2 regions of the Mesorhizobium sp. CO1-1-7 genome follow, and region 1 is predicted to be linked to the other one. Evidence: predicted binding sites of a transcription regulator. Region 1 holds the regulator's gene; the other holds the start of a gene.
The links. Region 1 encodes PhoB, which activates phosphate uptake and scavenging genes when phosphate is short. Its sites were predicted from a motif close to TGTCATNNANCTGTCAT; they were not measured.
Positions count from the first base shown of each region.

Region 2: ppk2 (polyphosphate kinase 2) is a predicted target of PhoB. The motif match lies at 8,256-8,272, and genes of this name have one in related genera.

Region 1 covers NZ_JAIUHA010000008.1:248,621-258,561, forward strand. The annotation lists gene LB516_RS19445 (sugar ABC transporter permease) at 1-897, opposite strand, end outside; gene xylF (D-xylose ABC transporter substrate-binding protein) at 1,134-2,174, opposite strand; gene LB516_RS19455 (ROK family protein) at 2,440-3,675, shown strand; gene phoB (phosphate regulon transcriptional regulator PhoB) at 3,678-4,367, opposite strand; gene phoU (phosphate signaling complex protein PhoU) at 4,387-5,094, opposite strand; gene pstB (phosphate ABC transporter ATP-binding protein PstB) at 5,120-5,923, opposite strand; gene pstA (phosphate ABC transporter permease PstA) at 5,920-6,771, opposite strand; gene pstC (phosphate ABC transporter permease subunit PstC) at 6,775-7,758, opposite strand; gene pstS (phosphate ABC transporter substrate-binding protein PstS) at 7,825-8,880, opposite strand; gene LB516_RS19490 (PAS domain-containing protein) at 9,411-9,941, opposite strand, start outside.
Region 2 covers NZ_JAIUHA010000002.1:100,186-110,126, reverse strand. The annotation lists gene LB516_RS03990 (OpgC family protein) at 1-118, shown strand, start outside; gene LB516_RS03985 (substrate-binding domain-containing protein) at 137-1,213, opposite strand; gene LB516_RS03980 (hypothetical protein) at 1,378-1,521, shown strand; gene LB516_RS03975 (hypothetical protein) at 1,582-1,731, shown strand; gene LB516_RS03970 (DUF423 domain-containing protein) at 1,747-2,109, opposite strand; gene LB516_RS03965 (multidrug efflux MFS transporter) at 2,142-3,395, opposite strand; gene LB516_RS03960 (GntR family transcriptional regulator) at 3,511-4,176, shown strand; gene LB516_RS03955 (DUF982 domain-containing protein) at 4,307-4,540, shown strand; gene LB516_RS03950 (hypothetical protein) at 4,608-4,754, opposite strand; gene LB516_RS03945 (glycosyl transferase family 90) at 4,950-5,921, shown strand; gene LB516_RS03940 (glycosyl transferase family 90) at 6,059-7,030, shown strand; gene LB516_RS03935 (aldo/keto reductase) at 7,054-8,097, opposite strand; gene ppk2 (polyphosphate kinase 2) at 8,380-9,300, shown strand; gene LB516_RS03925 (dihydrofolate reductase family protein) at 9,370-9,941, opposite strand, start outside.

The sequences.
Region 1 (9,941 bases):
GGCGATGCCGTGGGCGATGAACAGCCCGCCCTCCGGCACGGTGATGTTGTTGGCGGCCGCGTACCGGTTCACGATCCCGATCGGCCATGGATAGGAGTTGGCTAGCCAGACCGCGCCCATGATGACGGCGCAGGTGACGACGCCGAGCAGCGTCTCGGCCCAGATCGGCCGCAGGGGGAAGCGGAAGCGCTTGCGCTGGACCCGCCCGTTGAACAGCGCGAACACGACGGCCAGGCAGGCGACGATGCCGACGACCCAGCTCCAGGTGGCGCCGATCGATCCGGCCGGTCCGCCGCCCATAAGCTGGAACGTGGCGTCGAGCGGTGCCACCGTCTGGCCTGACGTGACCCACCAGGCGGCGCCGCGCCAGACCAGCAGGCCACCCAGCGTGACGATGAAGGCCGGCACTTCGAGATAGGCGATGACGAAGCCCTGGAAGGCGCCGATCAAAAGCCCGAGCGCCAGACCGATGACCAGTGCCAGGACCCAGATCCATGGGTTGCCGAGCTCAAGTCCTACGAACCGAACCAGGAAATGTACCTGCGCAAAGCCCATGACCATGCCGATCAAGCCCTCGGCGGAACCGACGGACAGGTCGATGTTGCGCATGACGATGACCAGCACCATGCCGCAGGCCATGATGGCGACCGCGGACGTCTGCACCGACAGGTTCCACAGATTGCGTGGCGTGAGGAACGTGCGGCTGTCGAAATCGAGCGGATTGACGCCAAGACGCAGGCTCGAAATCATATGCAGCGCGACCCAGATCAGCAGCAGCGCGCCGATCATGCCGAGCATGCGGGTATCGATCTCGGTCGCCTTCAGGAAACGCGCGACCGCGCCGAGTTCCGACGCACGCGCCGTATCGGCCTGCGAGGTTGAGGTCGTGTCGGTCATGATGTCCTCCCAGCGGCTTGCCGTCTGACGCGGAGCCGGACCAGAGCCCAGAAGTTAGCCGCCAGCGGCGGAAACACAAATCTTGTCGGGAAAACGCCGCGGCTTGGAAGCAATTCCAGGAAAAGTGCGTAAGGGTTTTTGTCCGGAATTGCGAAGACAAGAAAATTGGAACGGCCAGTGTTCAGAACACTGACCGTTCCACGCCGCGGCGTTTCCGACTTTTCAGGCGATCAAGCTCAGTTGCAGGCCGCGACGCTGCCCGCGGCAACGCCCGTGCAGACTTCGTCCTTCTTGATCCAGCCGGCGTCGATGACGAGGTTGAGATTGTCCTTGGTGATGGCCACCGGGGTCAGGAACAGCGACTTGACGGTGTTGCCGCCAGGCGTCGTGAAGTCCTTCACGCCGGCGATGTCGGTCATCTTCTTGCCGTCGGCGAGTTGCGAGGCGATCTCGGCGGCGTTCTTGCCGAGTTCGCGCGCGTCCTTCCACACCGACACGGTCTGGGTGCCGAGCGCGATGCGGTTGAGCGCGGCGTGGTCGCCGTCCTGGCCGGAGACCGGCACGGTGCCGGCGAGCCCCTGCGCCGTCAGCGCCGCGACGACGCCGCCGGCGGTGCCGTCATTGGCGGCGACCACGGCGTCCACCTTGTTGTCGTTGGCGGTGAGGAACTGTTCCATGTTCTTCTGGGCGTTGGCGGGCAGCCAGCCGTCCGTATAGGCTTCGCCGACATTCTTGATCTTGCCGCTGTCTATGGCCGTCTTCAGCAATTCCATCGAGCCCGAGAACAGGAAGTCGGCATTCGGATCGGCGCCGGAGCCCTTGATGAAGACGTAATTGCCCTCAGGCTTCACCTTGAACACTTCGCGGGCCTGCATGCGGCCAACTTCCTTGTTGTCGAAGGTCAGGTAGAAGACGTCCTTGTTCTCGATCAGGCGGTCATAGCCGACGACCGGAATGCCCTCGTCGAGCGCCTTCTGTACCGCCGGGCCGATGGCCGACGCGTCCTGCGCCAGGATGATCAGCGAATTGGCACCCTGCGAAATCAGGCTCTCGACATCGGTCAGCTGCTTGCCGGGATTGGACTGCGCATCGGCGGAAATGTACTTGTCGCCCGCGGCCTCGATCGCCTTCTTCATGGCCGCCTCGTCGGTCTTCCAGCGCTCCTCCTGGAAGTTGGACCACGACACGCCGATGACCTTGTCCTTTGCCTGCGCGACCGACGCCAGCGTCAGCGACATGGCGACACCCGCCAGAATGGCGACTGTGAATCTCTTCATGATATCCTCCCTGCGCCCGCGTGTGGCGCGACCAAACTGGCCCTAAGGCCGGCACAAAGGCCCTAATTTTTTCGAGCCTCGAAAAAACACTGGTCCATCGCCGGAACACTGTCAACATCGATTCTGACGGATTTTGAGGTGCCGGAAGCCTTTTTTCGAGCCCCGCAATAAATAAATGACAGCCCCAGCCGCTTCTGCCAGTATTCGACCCGTGCCGGAGGTGTTCGAGGGGGCGTCAAGAACCGCGGCGACGGGGAGGGAAATCATGTCGGTCGGAATCCGCCACGACGATCTGCGCCGGCGCAACCGCGCAATGGTGATTGGAGCCGTGCGCCGGGGTGGCCAGCCCTCGCGCACTGAGATCGCCGCCACCACCGCCCTGAGCCACTCGACCATATCGGCGATATCAGCCGACCTGATCGGCGAAGGTATCCTGAGCGAAGGCAAGCCGAACGAGGCCGGCTCACTGAAACGCGGCCGGCCGCAGGTGGGCCTTTGTCTCAACCCCGAGGCCGCGGCGGTCATGACCGTGGTGCTGTCGCTGAATTTCCTCTCCGTCGCCGTCATCGACTACGCCGGCCAGGTGATATCGGAGGAGCAGCGCCGGCTGGACACGCTGACCATGTCGCGCGAGGCGCTGATCGGCGAATGCGTGGCCATCGTCCGGCGCCGCCTCGAGGATCCCGACCTCGATGTCGCCAGCATTGCCCGCATCGCGCTGGCGATCCAGGGCATCACCGACACCGAGGCGCGCGCCATGCTGTGGTCGCCGATCACGCCGCAGACGGACATTGCCTTCGCCGATATACTCGAAGCCGAATTCGGCATCCCCGCCACCATGGAGAACGACTGCAACATGATGGCTGTGGCGCTGCGCTGGCGCGACCCCGAGCGCTACCGCGACGACTTCATCGCCATCCTGCTCTCGCACGGCATCGGCATGGGCCTAGTGCTGAAGGGCGAGCTGTTCACCGGCACCCATTCCTCAGGCGGCGAGTTCGGCCACATGATCCATCGCCCCGGCGGCGCGCTCTGCCGCTGCGGGCGGCGCGGCTGCGTCGAGGCCTATGCCGGCAACTATGCCATCTGGCGTAATGCAGGACAGATGGGTGAGGACGCCAAACCGGTCGACGTCAGCGACGCCGACATGCGCGCATTGGCGGCCACGGCGCGCGAAAGAGACGGACCGGAGCGCGAGGCCTATCGCAAGGCCGGCGAGGCGCTGGGCTATGGCCTTGGCAGCTTGTTCGCGCTGATCGATCCGGCGCCGGTTGCGATGGTCGGCGTCAGCGCCGCCGCCTTCGATCTGATCGAGCCGGCCTTGCGTGAGGCCATCGCCCAGACCGCCGGCGGCCAGCATTCGACGTCGATTTCCTTCGATACAGAGCCGAACGAATTGCCGCTGATCCGCGAGGGCTGCGCCATGCGCGCGCTCACCTTCGTCGACCAGGAGATCTTCGCGCCGGGCGTGCAGGTGAGATCCGGCAAGAACGTGGCCTGATCTCAATCCTCGCGGATTGCGTAGCCCGCGCCACGGATGGTGCGTATCACATCGGGCATGCGGCCATTGTTGACCGCCTTGCGCAGGCGGCCGACATGCACATCCACGGTGCGCTCGTCGATGTAGATCGTCTCGCCCCAGACATTGTCGAGCAACTGGCTGCGCGAGAACACGCGGCCGGGATGGCGCATCATGAATTCGAGCAGCCGGAACTCGGTCGGTCCGAGCCGGATCTCGCTCTTCTTGCGATAGACCCGGTGCGATTCGCGGTCGAGCACGATGTCACCGACCTTGAGCACGCTGGACAGCACTTCCGGCTTGGCGCGGCGCAGCAGCGCCTTGACCCGGGCCATGAATTCCGGCGTCGAGAACGGCTTGACCAGATAGTCGTCGGCGCCGGTCGAGAGGCCGCGCACGCGGTCGCTCTCCTCGCCGCGCGCCGTCAGCATGATGATCGGCAATCGCTCCGTCTCGGGCCGCATGCGCAGGCGCCGACAGAGTTCGATGCCGGAAACCGCCGGCACCATCCAGTCGAGCACCAGGAGGTCGGGCACGTTTTCCTGGAGGCGTATCTCGGCTTCGTCGCCGCGTGTCACCACCTCGACCTGGTAACCCTCGGACTCCAGGTTGTAGCGGAGGAGCACGCCCAGCGGCTCCTCGTCCTCCACCACCATGATGCGTGGCGCGATCATCGATCGATCATCCCTGCCGTCAAGCCGCCGGCACCGACATCGCCGTCTCGTCCTGCTTCGGACGGTTGGCGGGCAGTTGCGTGCCGGTCAGCACATAATACGCATTCTCGGCGATGTTGGTCACATGGTCGCCGATGCGTTCGAGATTCTTGGCGGAGAACAAAAGATGCGTGCAAGCCGTGATGTTGCGGGGATCCTCCATCATGTAGGTCAGGAGTTCGCGGAAGACCGAAGTGTATTTGACGTCGATGCGTTCGTCGTCATTCCTGAGCTTGGCGAGGGCGGCGGCATCGCCGGCCGCATATTCCTCGACGACGCCCTGCACCTGGATCAGCACCAGCTGCGCCATGGAGTCGATGGAATGCGACAGGTCGCGCGGCGTGGCGGTGAGGCCGACCGAGCCGACGCGCTTGGCGATGTTCTTGGCAAGGTCGCCGATGCGTTCGAGATCGCCCGCCATGCGGATCGAGCCGACGACATGACGCAGATCGTCGGCCATCGGCTGGCGCTTGGCGATCAGGGTGATGGCGCGATCATCGAGTTCGCGCTGGCGCGCGTCCATGATGGCGTCGTCGGAGACCACGCGCTGTGCCAGCGCGTTGTCGGAATTCAGCAGCGCCTTGGTGGCGCCGCCGACCATCGTGCCGGCGAGATCGCCCATGTCGCTGATCAGCCTGCTGATCTGTCCGAGATCCTCGTCGAAGGCTGCGACTGTGTGTTCGGCCATGATCCTGGTCCTCGTATGCGTGAGATCAGCCGAAGCGGCCGGTGATGTAGTCCTGCGTGCGCTTCTCGCGAGGCGACGTGAAGATTTTCTCGGTTTTGTCGAATTCGACCAGCTCGCCCAGATACATGAAAGCCGTCTGCTTCGACACGCGCGCGGCCTGCTGCATGTTGTGGGTGACGATGACGATCGTGTAGTCGGCCTGCAACTCGTCGATCAATTCCTCGATCTTGGCGGTCGACAATGGGTCGAGCGCCGAGGCCGGTTCGTCGAGCAGGATGACCTCCGGCTTGACCGCCACGGTGCGGGCGATGCAAAGCCGCTGCTGCTGGCCGCCCGACAGGCTGAGGCCGCTGGCATTGAGCTTGTCCTTGACCTCGTTCCACAGCGCGGCGCGTTTCAACGCCTGCTCGACACGGCCGTCCATCTCGGCCTTGCCGATCTTCTCATAGAGCCGGACGCCGAACGCGATATTCTCATAGATCGACATCGGGAACGGCGTCGGCTTCTGGAACACCATGCCGATCTTGGTGCGCAACAGGTTGAGGTCCTGCGAGCGGTCGAGAACGTTCTGGCCGTCGAGCAGCACCTGACCCTCGGCGGTCTGCTTGGGGTAGAGCTCGTAGATGCGGTTGAAGACGCGCAGCAGCGTCGACTTTCCGCAACCCGACGGTCCGATGAAGGCCGTCACGCTGCGCTCGGGCAGCGACAAGGTGATGTCTTTCAGCGCCTTCGACTGGCCGTAGTAGAAATTGAGGTTCTTGACCTCGATCTTCGCCTTGGCGGCTGCCTCTGTCGCAATCGTCATGTCTGGAGACAACATCTGGCTCATTTGTCCTCTCTGCGTCCGGTCAGGCTGCGCGCAAAGATGCTGAGCGCGAGAACCGTCAATGTGATTATGAGTGCGCCGGTCCACGCCAGTTGCTGCCACTCCTCGTAAGGGCTGAGAGCGAACTGGAAGATGGTCACCGGCAGGCTGGCCATCGGCGCATTGAGATTGCTCGACCAGAACTGGTTGTTGAGCGCTGTGAAGAGTAGCGGCGCCGTCTCGCCGGAAATGCGGGCAATGGCCAGCAATATGCCGGTGACGATGCCGGACATCGCCGCGCGGTAGGCCACCGAACGAATCACCACCCAGCGCGGCGCGCCAATCGCCGTGCCGGCCTCGCGCAAAGCGTTCGGCACAAGGTTGAGCATGTCCTCGGTGGTACGCACCACGACGGGAATGACCAGGATGGCCAGTGCCACGGCACCGGCGATGGCCGAGAAATGCCCCATCGGCCGCACCATCAATTCGTAGACGAACAGGCCGATGATGATTGAGGGCGCCGACAGCAGGATGTCGTTGATAAAGCGCACCACGGTGGTGAGCTTCGAAAAGCGGCCATATTCGGCCATGTAGGTGCCGGCCAGCACGCCGATCGGCGTGCCGACGACGATGCCGATAATGGTCATCACGATGCTGCCGTAGATGGCGTTGAGCAGGCCACCGGCATCACCGGGCGGCGGGGTCATTTCCGTGAACACTGAGAGCGAAACGCCCGACAGGCCCTTATAGAGCAGCGCGCCGAGGATCAGTGCCAGCCAGGCAAGGCCGATGCCGGCGGCGATGACGCAGAGCGTCATCATCACACCGTTCTTGCGCTTGCGGCTCTGGTGAAGCGATGCGGCTGTCGACATCGGTCAGACTCCGGTACGGGCATCGATGCGCATCAGCATGTAGCGGGCGATGGCAAGGATGAGGAAGGTGATGACGAACAGGATCAGACCGAGCGCCACCAACGAGGAGGTGTAGAGATCGCCGACGGCTTCGGTGAATTCGTTGGCGATGGTTGCCGAGATCGTCGTTGCCGGCGCGAACAGCGAGGCGCTGATCCGGTGGGCGTTGCCGATGACGAAGGTGACCGCCATGGTTTCACCGAGTGCACGGCCGAGCGCAAGCATGACGCCGCCCATGATGCCGATGCGGGTGTAGGGGATGACGACGCGGCGTGTCACTTCCCAGGTCGTGCAGCCAATGCCGTAGGCGGACTCCTTCAGCACCGGCGGCACCGTGTCGAACACATCCTTGGTGATCGAGGTGATGAAGGGCAGCACCATGATGGCGAGAATCAGCGACGAGGTCAGCAGGCCGATGCCGTAGGGCGGACCGGCAAACAGGCTGCTAAGGCCGGGAATGCCATGGAACACGCTGATGATGAATGGTTGCACTGTCGTCTGCAGGAACGGTGCCAGCACGAAAAGGCCCCAGATGCCGTAGATGATCGAGGGGATCCCGGCCAGCAGTTCCACGGCCATGCCGATCGGGCGCCGAAGCGGGCGCGGGCAAAGCTCGGTGAGAAAAATGGCGATGCCGATGCCGAGCGGCACGGCGATCAGGATGGCGATGGCCGATGTGATGATGGTGCCATAGATGGGCGCCAAGGCGCCGAATTTCTCGGTGACGGGATTCCAGCTCTCGGTGGTCAGAAAGGAGAAGCCGAAGGTCGACAGGGCCTGCCAGGAACCGGCGAACAATGAGATGGCGACGCCGCCGAGCAGCACCAGCACGAGAATGGCGGCGGCGCGGGTCAGCCCATGGAAGATCGAATCGGTCAACGCGAACCGTCTGACGGTGGCGTCACGTGAACCTCGAACGGCTGGCAAGGCTTCCTGGGCTGCGCTCATGTCAAGCTCGGCTCTTTGTGTTGAATGAAAAGGAGCGCCGCGGGGCGGCGCTCCTCCAGAAAGATATTACTCGCCGGCGTAGACAGGCTTGCCGCCGGCCTGGATGTCGGCCTTCCACGAAGCCTTGATCAGGTCGACGACGCTGTCGGGGATCGACACGTAGTCGAGCGCCTTGGCGGTTTCCTTGCCGTCCTTGTAGGCCCAGGCAAAGAACTTGAGCGCTTCGCCGGTGGCCGCGGCATCGTCCGGGGTCTTGTGGATCAGCACCCAGGTCGAGGCAGCGATCGGCCAGGTGGCGTCGCCGGGCTCGTTGGTGATGATGACGTTGAAGTTCTTGGCGCCCTTGAAGTCGGCGTTCGAAGCAGCCGCGCCGAAGGATTCGAGCGACGGCTCGACGACCTTGCCAGCGGCGTTCAGCATCTTGGAGTAGGAGAGATTGTTCTGCTTGGCATAGGCATATTCGACGTAGCCGATGCCGCCGTCGGTCTGCTTGACGGTGTTGGCAACGCCTTCGCTGCCCTTGGCGCCGACGCCGGTCGGCCATTCGACGGCCGTATCCGAGCCGACCTTGTCCTTCCAGTCGGGCGAGAGCTTCACGAGGTAGTCAGTGAAGTTGAAGGTCGTGCCCGAGCCGTCCGAACGATGAACGACGGCGATAGCGGTCGACGGCAGCTTAAGGTCCGGGTTCAGGGCCTTGATCGCGGCATCGTCCCATGTGGTGATCGCGCCGAGATAGATCTGGGCCAGCGTCTTGCCGTCGAGGACGAGTTCGCCCGGCTTGATGCCCGTGAGGTTGACGATCGGCACGATGCCGCCCATCACCATCGGGAACTGCACGAGGCCGTTCTTTTCCAGATCGGCGTCGGACATCGGCTTGTCGGTGGCGCCGAAGGTCACGGTCTTGGCGATGACCTGCTTGATGCCGCCGCCCGAGCCGATCGACTGATAGTTGAGGCCGATGCCGGTATCCTTCTTGTAGGTGTCGGCCCATTTGGCGAACACCGGATAGATGAAGGTCGAGCCGGCGCCGGAAAGGTCAGCTGCCATTGCTGCGGAAAGGGTGAGGGTGGACGCCGCAGCCATTGCAATCGCAACGGCCGCCGAGCGGATGAAATGTCTCATGTGGCCTGCTCCTGTTCGGAAGATGGTCTCTCGGCGCCACTTCTTGCCGGCGCCCGCTGAGGCCAATAGCCTTCGATTATAACAGTCGCATGACAGTTTCATGTCAGCCCGGTAACGCGTTGCCGGTAACGCGAAAGACGCTGATCTCGGGCGCTCGCGGCGCGGTCCGAGTTTGCCGCCGGAATCAGGGGCTTGAGCCGTTCGACGGCTGGAATCACCCCGGACTCGACCAGGCTTTTCCCAAATGAAGAAAATCCGGACGGGAGCGCGTTGCTCGCAGCCAGAGCGTGTCATGGCCGGGCCATCGCCAAAAACAGGTCCGTTGGGGTAGAGTGACACTGTTTCTTGCAGGCGGTCGCTGCTCCCGCCCGTAACTGAGAAGAGCGGAATTCGATTTCGCTATTGTTCCGGCTGGACACGGCCTTTGATATGGCGCGATCGCACCATAGTCATTGCACGCAGCGGTAGCAGCGAATCTCCGCTGATTCCTTGTTGCCTCCCCGGATCCTGCAATTCAGGCGACGCGGGCTCTATCCCGCGTTGCGGTGGACCTGACGGCCGGCGCCGACCCAGCGCTCGACCTTCTCGAGCAGGGCCCTGGGGCTGATCGGCTTGGGCAGATAGTCGTCCATGCCTGCCTCCAGGCAGCGCTCGCGGTCGCCCTTGAGCGCATGCGCGGTGACGCCGACGATCGGCACATGCGTGCCGGTCTCCTGCTCCAGCAGGCGGATCGCGGCCGTCGCTTCGAGACCGCTCATCTCCGGCATCGAGACGTCCATCAGGATCATGCACGGATTGAGCGTGCCGAAGGCGTCGAGCGCCTTGCGGCCATTGCCGACGATCTCGAAACCATAGCCGGTCTCGCCGAGGATTTGCGTGAACACCATCTGGTTCACCTCATTGTCCTCGGCTACCAGGATATCCAGCCTGTGCCCGCCGGCCGTCGCAGGCAGCCTGGGGCGAACCTGTGGCGGCTGCAATTGTGCGCGCTGCTCGGATGGTGCCAGGGGCGGCGGCCGGGACGCCTCGGGCGCCTCGCCCGCGAGCGGTTGAACGGCGTG
Region 2 (9,941 bases), on a different contig from region 1:
CTTCTATCTCGAATGGCTGTCGACCATCGGCGGTTCGGGCAAGGCCCGCACGGCCCAAACGGTTCCCGCGCCGGTTCGTGCGCCTTTGGGGACTGCCATGGCAAGAGCCAATCGGTAGGCGGTTCGGCCGTGCGGTTCAGCCGCGTGGCGAGGCCGTCGAGGCTCGCACGATCAGTTCGACCGGCAGTTGATGCCGGCTGACCGGCCCGTCGCTCTCCAGGATCGCCCTGACGGCAAGGCGGCCCATCTCGGCAATCGGCTGGGCGATCGTGGTCAATGGCGGCTCGGACACCGCTGCTTCCGGAACACCGTCGAAGCCGACGATGGAAACGTCGTCAGGCACGCTCAGCCCGCGTGCGCTCAGCCATTCGAGCGCCACCAGGGCTATTCTGTCCGACATGGCCAGAATGGCGGTGGGCGGCGTGTCGGAGGCGAAGATGGTCTCGAGCCCCGCCTTCGTGCTCGCCACGTCGTTGGCGGTCTCGTAGACAGGCACTTTGGTTATGTCGACGCCAACCCGCGAAAGCTCCCGGAGATAGCCGGTGAGGCGGTCGCGCGTTCCGGCATAGGTCGCCGCCCGAACCTGTTCGGCCGAAACAAGGCCCGTCCTGTTGTCGGCGAAGGGCAGGGCCATGACGGCGAAGCGGCGATGGCCGAGATCCGTGAGATGGCGGGCCGCCATGCCGGCGCCGGCGATGTTGTCGACTCCGATCGCGGCGACCGAGCCGTCCTCGGAGTCGAGGTCGAGCGCGACGAAGGGCAGCTTGCGCTCACGTGCCAACTCCACCAGGCGCGAGCCACCTTCGATGCAAAAGACGATGAAGCCGTCGACCAGAGCGCTCTGGATGTTCCAGGCAAGCTGCTCGTTGTTGGCGGCCGAGACCAGGGAAATGCCGGCTCCGGTCGCATCGCAAGCTTGCGAGATGCCCGCCATCATGACGCGCGCAAACGGATCGTCGAAGAAATAGGAGAGGGGCTCGGCGGTGGCCACGCCGATGGCGTTGACCTTGCCGGCCCGCAGCAGCCTGCCCTTTGGATCGGGGCCGCCATAACCCATTGCCTCGGCCGCGGCGCGAACCCGTTCGCGGACCTCCTCGCGCACGATCTCGGGGCGGCTGAATACGTTGGACGCGGTGCCGTGCGAAACACCGGCGGCCTTGGCGATGTCGGCCAGCCGTACGGGTCGTCGATTGCCTGCGGTGAGTGACGCCATTTGTGCGTGCCTCCTGACATCCATGTAGCACGTTCTTCCGCCGCATCTAGTATTTTCGTTGGATCGATTCAAATTTTGCTTGACCTACGCCGGTTTCGATCCTAGATTTGAATCGATCCAAGTGGCAGCTTGTTCTGCTGAATGGCCAAAAAGGGAGGAGCGCCATGCATCCCGTCAACTACCTGTTCGCCGACATCTACCGCAACGACTGGAATATCGGGTCAGCCACCAACAAGGCCAGGCATCGTGGTGAGACGGGCCCATGGGTTCGCGATCTTCGCTTCTTGGTGGCGCGCAAGCGGAGCTGATCAAACCGGCTTTTTTCGCGCCCGACGATTGGATCGATTCAAAGACAAGGAGGATGAGTCATGCATCCCATCAAGCATCTGTTCGAAGATATCTACCGCAACTACTGGGGCATCGCACCGGCCACACAGCGACCGGAAGCGCGACGGCGGGTGAAACCTGCTGTTGGCGGCCGTGCCCTTTGGGTCCGCCCGGAACGCCGCCGGGATTGACCTCAAGCAATCATTTCAGGGTCGTGGACGTGCCACGGCCGAGATCGCTATCGCCAGCCAGCCTGCAATGAGCAGGGTGCCGCCGATCGGCGCCGACATCGGAAACAGCCTTGAGCCCCAGAAATCGCGGGCGAGAAGATCGCCCGCGAAGAGGAGCAGCCCGGCGAGCAGAATGAGGCTGGCGATGCGCAGCCAGCGGTTCGCGCCGATAAGGCCGATGGCGAGGAAGACCGGCGCATGCATCAGCAGGAACGACGCGGCGGTGCCGGTAAAGGCGCCGCCGCGGTGGGCGGCGGCCGCCGAAAGCGCCACCCCCGCCGCGCCGACGAGGCCGCCGGCAAGCACGAGGAGGCGGCTGCCGTTTGGATCGGGGTTCATGGCCGGCGTGCTCCTTCTTTCTTCAGCAAGCGTCAGGGCTTGCGCGCTTCCAGCGCCATATGCCGCGTCCGCCGCGACTGGACGATCCAGTTGTAGGCCGCCCCGAGCGCCATCAGCACCGACGTGCCGAGAAACACCGCCGGCATGCCGAAATGGCCGCCCACAAAACCGCCGGCCAGTGGCCCCGCGACCTGTCCGACATACTGCGCCGAGATCGCCAGGCCAAGCACGTTGCCGCCAACGCCGTCGGGGATGTTGTGCCTGATGACACTGGTGATGCAGGGCAGGAGGCCGCCCAGCGCCAGGCCCATCAGGAAACGCAGGCCGATAAGCTGCCAGCTATTGGTGACAAAAGCCTGCGGGATAAGGAGCAGCGCCGAAACCGCCAGTGCTCCCACGACAACGTTCCAGTGCCCGATCCGGTCCGCGAGCTTGCCGAGCCAAGACGCCGAGAGGATGGTGCCCAGCGCGGCGGCCGACATCACAACGCCGGCGACGAGCGTCACCCTGCTCTGGTCCTCGATGAGCTGCTGCACATAGACGGTGATGATCGGCTCGATCGACATTGTGGCGAAGGCGAGCAGCATGCCGGTGGTCAGCATGGCCACGACCGGGCGCTTGTCCGGGATCTGCGACCAGCCGCTTTTCGGCTTTGCCGCCGACACCGGTTTGGCTGGCTTCGGACGCGGGCTCTCCTTGATGAGGAAGGTCGTTGCCAGGAAGGCGAGGAAGATCACACCGCCTGACAAGAGGAAGGTGGCGCGAATGCCGATCACCGGCGGCAGCACGCCGCCCAACAGGGGACCGACCAGCGAGCCCGCCGTAATGCCCGCCGACAGCACGCCAAGCGCCCAGCCGGAACGCTCCTTCGGCGTCTGCATGGCCACCAGTATGGTTGAACCGGAGGAATAGCCGCCCGCGAAGCCGATCAGCAGGCGCAGCAGAACCAGTTGCCAGACCGTCTCGACCATGCCCGTCAGCGACATGCAGATCGCCATGCCGAAGGAGGCGCGCACCAGCATCACCTTGCGCCCGTAGCGGTCACCCAGGCGCCCCCATAGCGGCGCTACTGTGGCCGCGGCGAAGAAGGTGGCGCCATAAGCGACGCCGGACCACTGCACGATTGCCGCGTGGCCCTGTGCGCCGAGCTGTTCGACATAGAGCGGCAGGAATGGCAACAGCAGGGTCATGGCGATGAGCGTGCTGAACGAGCCCGCGAAACAGACCGCGAGATTGCGCCGCCAGTGAATGTTGTAGCCGCTTTGCTGCGTGTCTTCCTGCGTCATGCCCTGCCTGCCCGGTATCAGCGCTTGTTGCGGATACCATTTTGGGATACCAAATTGGTCTCCGTCATGAACTTCACGCCGGCCGCTGTCAATGCGGCTTCGGAAAGGGCGCGCGATGTCGCAGATGCAGAATGTCGAACGGCAGCTTCGCGAGATGATCCTGGCGCTCGAGATCGGGCCGGGAGAGCGGCTGACCGAACGCTGGATCGAAAGCCAATTCGGCGCCTCGCGCACGCCTGTCAGGGCGGCGCTGCTGCGGCTGGAGACCGAGGGGCTGGTCGGCAGGGACGGGCGCGGCTGGACCGTTTCGCCCATCAATCTGGCCGAACTCGAGCAGGTTGCGGTCTATCGCGAGGCGGTCGAGATCGCGGCATTGCGGCTGACGTGCGGGCAAGCCACCAAGAGCGCCATCGATGTCATCGAGGCGATGCTCGATTCCTGCGACGAAAATACGCCGCGCGAGGAGTGGCATCGTGTCGGCATGGATTTTCACATCGAGCTGGCGCGGCTCTCCGGCAACGAATTCCTGTTCCGGGCGGTTCGTGACGCGATGACGCGCCTGTCGCGCGCCCGCTGGCTGGAAGTGCGTGACGAGACGGCCCTTGGCCGTGCCTGGGTCGAACATCGCGCCATTCTTGCCGCGACACGCCTCGGTCAGGCCGATGAAGCCGCGCGGCTGCTGTCGGCCCACATCGTCGGCAGCCGTGATCGGCTGGTGACGTCGCTTGCCAACGATCGACGTGGCCTTCGCGCCAGGGGATTTGCCGTCGTCGCCGCTTAATGCGGTCCATGCGCTGCGGCGCGCTGGCCGGAAAAACAGACGGGTCTGACGTGAAGCGCACTTTCGGCCTCGCTTCAAGGAAGCCGATGGCGTAAGAGCGGCGATGGAAAACAACCGGTTTGAAACACCTGTGACCGTCAAATCCGTCACGGCGGGAAGCACTCAGCTCTTGCGTTCGGCAAGGGAGGCTTCCGATTACCTCCTCAACAACTGGCCCGGCAAGCGCAGCCCCAAGCATCGTGCGGCGCTGCAGGCCTGTCACGACGCGCTCGCCGGCGACAAGCCGGCGATGAATGCCAGGCGCGCTTTCATCGCCGCGGCGCGGGAAGTGGATGTCTTCATCAGCGACAAGGCGCCAGCCTGATATTAGCTCGCGGTTTGGGCTGACAATTGGATTTGAGGCTCGGCCCGCATTAGCGGGCCGGATGCCGTTAATCCTTCGTTTCGGTCTCAGTCTCGGTTTCAGGCTTCGTACGTTCGCGCGCGGCAACCTTGGCCGCCAGCTTTTCAGCCTTCTTGGCCGCTTTCTGGCGGTCGCGCTCCTTGCGTTCCTGATCGTAGTTTGGTGCTCGCGCCATGTCGGCTCCTTTTGTGACTGCCTTGCGGCCCTGAGCCTGCCTAGGAGCATTAGCCGTCAAACACAACAGCCGAAGCGACAATGCGTGGCTGCGGCATCGAAGAGATGGGGCGCTTGCCAGATCGGCGCCACAATGATGTAGGACATGCGGGCGCCAATGAATTGAGAACCGCCCGTTTGTTTTGATCAGTGACCGATGGCCACAATTTCGCGGACCGCAGCAAAAATTTTCTATTATGCGAGAAACGTCGCGCGCGATGTCGCTCCGCAAGCGTTGTTTCGTGCCCGGCTGGCTGGCCGTCTCGAAAGGGCCAGGCTTTCCGGTGAGGCGGCGCGCCGCAGGCTGAATTACTACAACAAGTTGCAGGATGGTTTCGCGCCAAGCGCCGATGCCATGCGCATCGGCAAACTGCCCTTCACGCCGACCATGTACTATTACGACCTGAAGGAGTTCGCCCGCTACTTCGATCCCGGCCTGCTCATCGACCTGGAATTCGGCGACGTCAGGAATGTCCCCAAGGTGCCTTCGATCGTCAAGGACCGGCCAATCTGTGCTGACGACAAGAACGCGATCATCATGAAACTCGACAAGTTTCGTCATTTCCAGATGCCGGCTGACGCGATGTCGTTCGCCGACAAGCTGCCGTCCGTTGTCTGGCGCGGTGATCTCAACAATCCGATCAGGACAAGATTTCTGAACGCTGTGCGCGACCTGCCGTTCTGCGATGCCGGTTCGCACAAGCCGAACGCACCGCCCGAATACGCCAGGCCTTTTCTCAGCATCAGCCAGCACCAGCGCTATCGCTACATCGTCTCGCTCGAGGGCAACGACGTGGCGACCAATCTCAAATGGATCATGAATTCGAAGTCGCTCTGCATGATGCCGCCGCCGACCTATGAGACATGGTTTGCGGAGCGGCAGCTCGAAGCCAACGTCCACTATGTGCCGCTCGCGGCGGATTTCTCGAACCTTGAGGACCACGTCGCCTATTTCGAGCGGAATCCGGCGGAGGCGGAGCGCATCATCGCGGCTGCGAACGCCTATTGCCGGACATTCGACGACGAACAGACCGAGCAGACGATCTCCCTGCTGGTGCTCTACAAATACTTCGTGCTGTCGGGCCAGATCAAACCGGATGCCGAGGTGTGGCGCTACATAACGGGCTAGTTGCGGCGCTCGGTCGAGGCCGCCAGCCGCATTCGGGCGCTATCGGAATGCGTGGCTGGATGGTAGGGCAATCATGCTGCGGGAACCATCCCGACCTTCACTTGTTCAACCGCGTTTATCTTTGATCAAAAGAGTCCATGGCCACCCTCCAACGAACGACGGCAAAGGTCTTCTACTATGCGCGGAACGTCATGCGCGATATCGCGCCCCAGGCGATCTTCCGGCGGCGATTGGCCAGCCGCCTGCAGCAGGCCAGGCTCTCGGACGAGGCCGTGCGCCGGCGACTGAATCACTACAACAAGCTGCAGGACGCTTTTACACCAGGCCCGGATGCTGTGCGCATCGACAAGATACCGTTTGAACCGAGCATGTACTATTACGACCTGAAGGAATTTGCCCGCTATTTCGATCGATCATTGCTCATCGACCTGAAGTTCGGCGATGTCATCGGCGTGCCCAAGCTGCCGACCCTCGTCAAGGACCGGCCAATCCGCGCCGACAACGGCAATGCCGTCGTCATGAAGTTCAACAAATTCCGCCACTTCCACATGCCCGTCGATACCGTCGCCTTCGCCGACAAGCGCCCTGCCGTGGTCTGGCGCGGCGACCTCAACAACCCGATCAGGACACGGTTCCTGGATGTCGCGCGCGACTTGCCGTTCTGCGATGCCGGTTCGCACAAGCGCAGCGCACCGGCTAAGTACAGCAAGCCTTTCCTCAGCATCAGCCAGCACCTGCGCTATCGCTACATCGTCTCGCTGGAGGGCAATGACGTGGCGACCAACCTCAAATGGATCATGAATTCCAACTCGCTCTGTCTGATGCCGCCGCCGACCTACGAAACATGGTTCGGCGAGAGCCAGCTCGAGGCCGGTGTCCACTATGCGCCGCTCGACCCGGATTTTGCCGATCTCGGCGAAAAAGTGCGCTATTTCGAAGCGCACCCGGCCGCGGCGGAGCGCATCATCGCCGCAGCCAATGCCTATTGCCGCAAATTCTCCAATGAACGGGACGAGCATGCGATCTCCTTGCTCGTCCTCTACAAATATTTCGTGCTCGGCGGCCAGATCGAACCCGATCCCGAACTCTGGCGGTTTATCGGCGGCTAGCTCTGCTCTCGGCCTGACGCCGATCAGATATCGCTGCGGTCGAGAACCAGATCGGCGGGGCCGAAGCGATCCTTCGCTGTCAGTTGCTGGTGCCAGTAGGGGTAGAGCAGGGGCGGCCGGCTGACCGCGTCGAGGCGCTGGCGTTCTTCGGTGCCGAGCTTCAGGGCCGCCGCCGCAAGATTGTCCTTGAGCTGGACGTCATTGCGGGCGCCGATCACCAGCGAGGAGACGGCAGGGCGGCCGAGCAGCCAGGCAAGCGCCACCTGCGCCGCCGAGACGCCATGATCCTTGCCGATCTCGACCAGCACATCGACAATCCGCCACAGCCGGTCCTCGTCGCGGATCGGCGGCTCGAACCAGCCGGCAAGCTGGCGAGCGGTCGGGCTGTCGCGGCGGTATTTGCCCGACAGCAGGCCGCCGGCGAGCGGACTCCAAACCAGAACGCCCAGCCCCTGGTCGACCGAGATCGGCAAGAGCTCGTACTCGGCCTCGCGCGCTTCCAGCGTATAGTGGATCTGCTGGGTGACGAAGCGTTGCTGGTGACGGCTGTCGCTGATGGAAAGCGCCTTCATCACCTGCCAGCCGGAATAGTTGGAGCAGCCGATGTAGCGCACCTTGCCCTGGCTGACCAAACTGTCGAGGGCGGCAACGGTCTCCTCGAGCGGAGTGAGGCCGTCCCATTGGTGGACGAAATAGATGTCGATGACATCGGTCTTCAAGCGCTTCAGGCTGCTCTCGCATTCACGGATCAGATGATGGCGCGACAGGCCCTCGTCGTTCGGGCCCTTGCCGATCCGCATCCGCGCCTTGGACGCGATCAGCACATCGTTCTTGCGCTTGCCGCCGAGAGCTTCGCCTATGATCTCTTCGGAGAGGCCGTTGGAATAGACATTGGCGGTGTCGATGAGGTTGATGCCGGCATCGATGCACATATCGATCATCCGCTTGGCTTCGGCGAGATCGCTGTTGCCGACCGCGGCGAAGGGCCCGGCGCCGCCGAATGTCATGGTGCCAAGCGTCAGTGTCGAAACCTTCAGGCCGGAACGGCCAAGGGTGCGGTATTCCATGTCAGATCCTCACGATTTTGTTGAAGAGGCGTGCCGGCAAGGCAGGCCTGGAAGGCGACCGCGCATTTGTAGGACAATTCGGCCGGCTTGTCGCCATGCGACGACGGTCGATCGATCAGACATCGCGGAATTTGCAACGTCGGCAATTGCGCCTGTGCTGCAATAAAACCGTCACCGCCGGCCTATATTGAAGTCGGCTCAGGTGTTTCCATTCCCGGCCGCCGGCCAGCAATTTGGAGCGCCCAGTGGTAACCGACAGGGCTTGCAAGCGGAGCAGTTGATATGACCGAGCTGAAACAGAATTCCCCTGCCAAGGACTGGCTTGAAGCCGAGCTCGCCGACACGCTCGACGAGGACTATGAGCTCGAAATGTCGGAGCCGGCCCTCTCGATGGAGATCGCCAAGATCTACAAGAACTCGCATCCGCCTTCGATCGATCGCATGCAGTATTTTCGCGACCTGATCAGCCTCCAGTCCGAATTGATCAAGCTGCAATCCTGGGTCGCCTACCACAAGAAGAAACTGGTGGTGATATTCGAGGGCCGCGACTCCGCTGGCAAGGGCGGCGTCATCAAGCGCATCACACAGCGGCTCAATCCGCGTATCTGCCGCGTCGTGGCGCTTCCGGCTCCGACCGAACGCGAGAAGTCGCAATGGTATTTCCAGCGCTATGTCCCGCATTTGCCGGCAGGCGGCGAGATCGTTTTGCTCGACCGCTCCTGGTACAACCGCTCCGGCGTCGAACGGGTAATGGGTTTTGCCAGCCCCGAGCAGGTCGAGGAGTTCTTCCATGACGTGCCGGAGTTCGAGCGCATGCTGGTGCGCTCGGGCATCACCGTGGTCAAATATTGGTTCTCGATCACCGACGAGGAACAGCAAATGCGCTTCCTGATGCGGATCCACGACCCGATGAAACAGTGGAAGCTGTCGCCGATGGACCTGCAGTCGCGGGTGCGCTGGGAACACTACACCAAGGCCAAGGAGGAGACCTTCGCCCGCACCAACATTCCCGAGGCGCCCTGGTTCATCGTCGAGGGTAACGACAAGAAGCGCGCGCGGCTGAACTGCATCGACCATCTGCTCAAGCAGCTGCCGTATGAAGAGGTGCCGCACGAGGAGATCACGCTGCCGGAGCGCGTCTTCAACCCGGAATACGAGCGCCAGGTGCTGCCGCGCGAGCTTTACGTGCCGGAGAAGTATTGAGCGAGAGTTTTGTCTTTCTCCCCGTATAGTGACGGGGAGAAATGGGCTTTCGTCGAGGGTTTCTCCACCTTACGCCCGTTTGATGACGACGTGCGTGGCCAGTGCCGTCGCAACCTGTTCGCCGCACTGGTAGCCCAGATTCAGCATGTTGAGGCCCGCAAAAAGGTTCTCGCCTCTGCCAAGCAGCACCGGCGAGATCGCCACGTGCATGTCGTCGATCAGCTTTTCCTGCAGATACTGCCGGATGGTGGAGATGCCGCCGCCGACCCGCACATCCTTGCCTGACGCGGCGGCTTTGGCCTGTTCGAGAGCCGAATGGATGCCGTCGGTTACGAAATAAAAAGTCGTGCCGCCTTCCATCACGATGGGATCGCGCTTGTAATGCGTCAGCACGAAGGTCGGGACGTGATAGGGCGGATTGTCGCCCCACCAGCCCTTCCAGCTGTCGTCAGGCCACTCGCCCCGGATCGGCCCGAACATGTTGCGGCCGAGGATCCAGGCGCCGACATTCTCGAAGCTGCGCGCCGCAAAGTCTTCGTCAACGCCTGTCTCGCCGCCTTCCTGGCCAAACATCTTGCGGAAGGTGCGAGTGCTGAAAGCCCATTTGTGCAGGGCCGGTCCGCCGACACCGAGCGGATTTT